DNA from 2 places in the Jeotgalibaca porci genome. Region 2 is predicted to be linked to the other one. Evidence: riboswitches for the same ligand, from Rfam matches in the RefSeq annotation. Region 2 holds a riboswitch; the other holds the start of a gene.

What was found. A riboswitch is a leader RNA that binds a small molecule or an ion and turns the genes downstream of it on or off. The one in region 2 is predicted to bind lysine.
Region 1: another riboswitch for lysine. It lies ahead of G7058_RS12035 (ABC transporter permease subunit); the one in region 2 lies ahead of G7058_RS04535 (YfcC family protein).

Annotation. Positions count from the first base shown of each region.
Region 1 is NZ_CP049889.1:164,566-167,683, forward strand. Features, by position in the region: partial or broken gene G7058_RS12035 (ABC transporter permease subunit) at 1-809, opposite strand, end outside; lysine riboswitch at 888-1,035, opposite strand; gene G7058_RS00975 (glycosyltransferase family 32 protein) at 1,172-1,798, shown strand; gene G7058_RS11955 (hypothetical protein) at 1,992-2,114, opposite strand; gene G7058_RS00980 (hypothetical protein) at 2,294-2,635, opposite strand; gene G7058_RS00985 (magnesium transporter CorA family protein) at 2,823-3,118, opposite strand, start outside.
Region 2 is NZ_CP049889.1:880,127-883,244, forward strand. Features, by position in the region: gene G7058_RS04525 (zinc-ribbon domain-containing protein) at 1-215, opposite strand, end outside; gene G7058_RS04530 (YdbC family protein) at 270-482, opposite strand; partial or broken gene G7058_RS04535 (YfcC family protein) at 661-2,052, opposite strand; lysine riboswitch at 2,135-2,280, opposite strand; gene G7058_RS04540 (hypothetical protein) at 2,326-2,916, opposite strand.

The DNA of each region.
Region 1 (3,118 bases), 720 kb from region 2:
GCCTCTTCCATCAATTTTTGTTGCTCTTCAGCAGATATCCCTTCCAGAATTTCATTAATATCTTCTAGGATATCACTATCTTTTTGAACGCCGATTGCGATTGTTGTGTCTTCCGGATTTGTTTCGAAGCCATCTTCAAATTCAATATAAGTAAAATCTGCATTTGCATTTGAAGCACTAATCGCTTCTGGCATTTCTGAGACATAGCCGTCAATCACACCGGATTGCAATGCAACACGGATAGCTGAGAAATTCTCCATTGCCGTTTGTTTTTTTACGTCTTTTATTTGGTCAATCATATTATAGTGAAAGGTATTTAATTGCGCTGTCACTTTAGCGCCGCTAAAATCAGCCAAGGTTTTTGCATCCGCATAATCGCCATCAGATGCGACGACCATTACAAGTTGGGATTCTAGGTAAGGAATACTGAAATCAATGGTTTGCTTTCTTTCTTCAGTGGGGGACATGCCAGCGATAATCGCATCGATTTTGTCAGATTGTAGCGAAGGCACTAAACCATCCCACTCCGTTTTAACAATGACCAACTCTTTGCCCAAACCTTCTGCAATCTTTTTCGCGATTTGAACATCATAACCACCTGCAAACTCGCTCGATTCGTCTATTGGAACAGCACCGTGACTGTCGTCCAGTTGTGTCCAGTTGAAAGGCGCATAAGCAGCTTCCAAGCCAACTACAAAAGTATTATCTTCCGAACCGGCAGTATTTGTATCTGTCTCTTTAGAGCCACATGCAGCCAAAACCGCTGCTGCGCTAAATAATAAACTTGCTAATTTGAATTTCTTTCTCATTTTTATCCGCTCCTCTTGAAAAAATACAAACAAAAAAACCATGAGCAAAAGGCTCACGGTTTACCGTCCTTTTGCCCCAACATGAACAGCGCATCGATGAATATAATTGGGCATTATATTCTGACAGTGCCATGCTTATTCAGCATGACCCCAGTATCTAAAAGATACTTCGGCGAATTCCCCTTTCGTTTCCTACTGATGGTTTTCGCGGCCTCTAGTTCATATTGACTTTTGTTATGGATGTAACTATAACGCATAATAATATTACTGTCAACTCACTATTTCATGGTATTCTCATAAAGTTGTTATTATTAGTTAATATAAAGCGAATTCGTTATAATGAGAGACATGGAGGGATGAATATGATACCTAAAATCATTCATTATTGTTGGTTTGGTGGCAATCCACTCGGTGAAGCTGAAGAGAAAATGATGGCTACTTGGAAAAAATATTGTCCGGATTACCAGATAATGGTCTGGAATGAAGAAACCTTTAATATTGACGAAATGGGCGATTATGTAAAAGAAGCTTACGAGGAAGAGAAATGGGCTTTTGTGTCTGATGTGGCTCGTTTATTTGCCTTAAAAGAGTACGGTGGTATCTATATGGACACGGATGTCGAAGTACTAAAATCCTTTGATCCACTTCTGCAACAAGACGGCTTCATGGGCTTTGAGATTGAGACTACCATTTCAACAGCCGTAATCGCAGCCAAACCGCACCACCCGACATTTGAACTACTATTTTCTGATTATAAAAATCGGCATTTCAAGAATCCGGATGGGTCATTGGATGAAGAAACCAATGTCGACCGTATAACAGATATATTACAGGAAAAAGGCTTGGAGCTGAATAATGAGTTGCAAGAAGTCATGAACCTTACGATTTATCCCCGGGTTTATTTTTCTCCAAAAAGCTATTGGACACATGAAATTAATGACACCAACGAGACCTATGCCATTCACCATTATTCAGGTTCTTGGTTATAAAAAGAGACATCAAGAGCAGTTTATATACTTCCCCTAAAGTAGACACTTGAAAAAGTAAAACTACTTTAGGGGCTTTTTTATGCGTTCGAATCGAAAACATACAACCGAAAAAGATGACTCTCTCATGGTGGCACAGGGTATTTCCTTCACCAAACCCTAATCACCCAGAAGAACCAAAATCGCCAATCATTACTCACTTTAGAACAAATTGGATAAAATCCTTTGTATCTTGAATCGTTTCGTGTGCATTCCAAGTAGCGTATTTCGCAACAGCTTCGTCAGAAGTATAGGCAAATAAATCCTCGGCGTCAGCCATTGTTATTTTTCAAAGGTTAAGGCTGTACGCTGCAGAGCCTTCGGAATCGCTTATTCTTCAACGGGGAATGTTACGCAGGATATTTTGGATGCAGCCATGTTTGAACGGCTAACTTCATAGCACTGGGTAATACCGAGGAATCTATTATTTATAATCAGTTGGGACAGATAAACCGGCGACTAACTGATTGTAAAACTATTTACATCGAGTTCGACTGCGAAAACTACCGACCAACTGATTGTAAAGCTATTTACATCGAGTTCAACTGGGAAATCCGACGACCAACTGATTGTAAAACTATTTACATCGAGTTCAACTGGGAAATCCGACGACCAACTGATTGTAAAACTATTTACATCGAGTTCAACTGGGAAATCCGACGACCAACTGATTGTAAAACTATTTACATCGAGTTCAACTGGGAAATCCGACGACCAACTGATTGTAAAACTATTTACATCGAGTTCAACTGGGAAATCCGGCGACCAACTGATTGTAAAACTGTTTACAGCGCAATTCATTTGCTAGAGGCCTTTTTCTATAGTTTTAGCCATTACTTCCCAGGTGCCGATTATCACGAACTTGCCTCTGAAAGTTATAAAACCCCATGTTGGGCGAACAAAAAAATGCCATGCATGACAATTATCATACATGACACAATCTATTTTTTATTTACCTGTATGTCCACCGATTCTTGACGTCTCTTTTTTACATATAATCTTTCCGTTTCAACCAGAGAAACACAATAATACTAATCAAAGCTGAAATCCCCAGCATAATCAGAAACGCCCAAGGACTCTTGTCTATCGGCAAATCCACGTTCATTCCCCAGAATGAGCCAATAATGGTAGGAATCGTCAAGACAATGCTGAATGACGTTAGAAATTTCATGATGTTATTCAGATTATTCGAAATAACGCTTGAGAAAACTTCACTTAAATGATCAATCATCTCGGTCGACTCTTTGACCATTATCGATGCTTGGTTGGAGATGACGCGAATAT
Region 2 (3,118 bases):
TCAGCAATAGTCACGGACTGTCCTTTTTCAATTGCTCGTCCTTTTTCAGGGGTTAGCTGATAAAGAGTATCGCAACACGTCGTTCGAACAGCATAATGCTTTCCAATTGTAAAAAGCGGGATAAAAAATAAGCGGAAGCGATTAGCCGTCACATATACTTCAAACCTGCCGAAGTGACCGCACTCTTGGCACGTTAGCGTCTGGTTATAGTCCAACCTTTTATGAAAAGGCAGGAAATCGAAAAAAAGAATCATAGGTCCACTCGCTTTCTATTTAATAATTAATAAACGCAGCTGCCCAATCTCTGCTTCGTTCAGAGTAATCCCTTTACTCATCTTCGTATGGTCAGGACTCCAATCACGGATATCGTATTTTTCTTGTCCGCCATTCCAACTGACAACATTTAGTTCTTTCGTCCAACCATTGGGAGATGTGCTTAAAACGCCAATATGATTTACAATTTCGTACTTAATATCTGCCATCGTTCATGCAACTCCTTTAATAGATTATGAGTATAAGTTTAGGGTTCTTTTAGTAAAAAAGCAATTTTTTATGCAGGGAGGCAAGTCTGCACAAACAAGAGGAATTAAACAAACTTGTGCAGACTTGTGCACGAAAAAAGAGCCGAGAAATAAATCCCAGCTCCTACATTTCTATCTATTAGAATGGACCGTAATTTGTGTAGTATGCGAATACTAAAAATACGACTCCGATTAACAACCAAATAATCATCAACGGGCCAAGGTAACGCACCCATTTATTATATGGAATTTTTGCAATAGAAAGTTGTGCCATCAACACACCGGATGTCAACATGATAGAGTCCATGAATCCAGCACCTAATTGATAAGCCATAACTGCTGTTTGTCTCGTAATACCCACAGCATCTGCAAGTGGAACCATGATTGGCATTGTTGCCGCAGCTTGTCCCGAACCAGATGGAATGATGAAGTTAATAATGATTTGGATCGCATACATCGCTACTGCAGCCAATGCGCCAGGCAAGCCTTCTACTGTTCCTGCAAGGAAGTTAACGATCGTATCAATAATCATACCGTCTTCCATTACAATAACGATTGAACGTGCCACACCCACGATTAGAGCCGCGAATACCATATCTTTTGCTCCAGCAACGAATAAGTCAGCCACTTTACTTGGACCATATCCGTAAACGAAACCTGCAATAACACCGGTAATCATAAAGATTGCACCGATTTCTTGAATGTACCAACCGTACTCAATAACACCAAATGCGATTGCTAGGATGCCTGCCAAGAACGTTAACCCAACTAAGATGTGACGTTTCTCTCAAGCAACGAACTCTGATTTTTCTAAGTCATGTTTAGGATCCAGTTTGTTATACACATAGCTCTTTGTTGGATCTTTTTTAACCATTAATGCATAACGCATAATGTAAAGGGATGTTATCACCCATAGTACGAGGAACAACGCAATCCGTAAGCCCATACCAGAGAACGTTGGTAATTCGGCAATACCTTGTGCAATTCCGACCGCGAAAGGATTCATGAAACCAGCACTAAATCCGATAGCAGCACCGGAAGCAATAATACTCATTCCGACAACAGAGTCAAAACCAAGTGCCAAGGCTAACGAAATACCCATTGGGATAAAGACGATGGTTTCTTCTGAAAAACCAAGTGTCGCACCCGCAATTCCGAATACCAGCAAGAATACCGGAATAACCAATATTTCTGCACCTTTTAGCTTTTGAGATAATTTATAAATTAATGCTTCTACTGTACCTGTCTCATTAATGACGGTAAATGCGCCACCAATCAAAAAGATAAAGAATGAAATCGCCGCTGAATCGGTTAAACCGCGCGGAATTGAATTGATGATTTCGAAAAATCCTTGCGGATTTGCATCCACAGCATGCCATGAACCTGGTACTGCAATTGTTCGTCCTGCTTGTTCAATTCGTTCGAACTGACCAGCCGGAACAATCCATGTTAAGATTGCCATCACAAGCATAACGCCGATTAACAAGACGTATGTATGAGGAATCTTAAATGAAGTTTTCTTTTTTTCCATTGTATTCTCTCCTTTTTTATTAAGCCGAGAAACAAAAATACCCCCGAATAGCAAAAGGCATTCGCAGGGTCCTTCTGCCCGCAATAATGAAAGTACTCCTTAATAAACAATGGGCTTGTTTATTAGACAGTGTACGTCCTGTTCGAACGTACCCCAGTATCCTAATGATACTTCGGCAAAAACCCCTTTCGTTCCCTACTCTTGGTTTTTGCGTCCTCTTTCAAAATCGACTCAAATTTATCACATTCAATAGTAACATTATATCATCGAATATCAATGATTATCTGTTACTATTTGTGTAATCTCATTATGAAGACGATTGAACTCATCAAATCCTAATGCTGGATTATGGGACGCAAAATAGGTATACGCCTTTTCCAGACGTACCAGATAATAAGCGGGAGTAACTTCCATGCGTGCAGCTTTCTTCGCAGCTCCTTCTTGATTTTCTAAATGTTGTTTATTTAACAGGTAGATAATGTGGTTCCAATTATTAACCGTTTGGTTGAAACGAGCGAGTACAAAATGAACATCCCCACGCGCGGCAGCTTTTTTTGCAGCTGTCATTGAAGCAGAAGCTTCTTTTAGAAGTATTTCTATCATGCGTTTTGACAAAAGTGCTTCTTCTGTTTCATAGAGTATTTTCATATATGGGTGAGTCGACAACTTCATTTCTTCTTTTGGTGTGAAGATGGCTTTCTCTTTGTACGTGTGCGGTAATTTCGTTATTATGAACGCTTTATCAATCGGCGCATTAAAATAGATTTCGACAATGGAACTCTCGCCGGCCGGTGAACTTCTCGATGTAACTCCAACAATCTCTGGTAGTCTTGCTAGTTCGTGAACCCATTCAAGGTTTGTCATAACATTCCTCCCGCTTCATTTCTTATAGTTTAAGTGAAATTTAGATTTTTTCAAATTATTAGCTGTGAAATAGTGAAATTGATTTTTTGCGGTTGGGTTCGCGCACTCAAATGAGTTTTTACCGTTGAGTGCGCGATAATCTGCCTAAATGGCTCACTCAAACTTGTTTTGCAATCTGAGTGAGCCTTTTGCGGAAAAATGG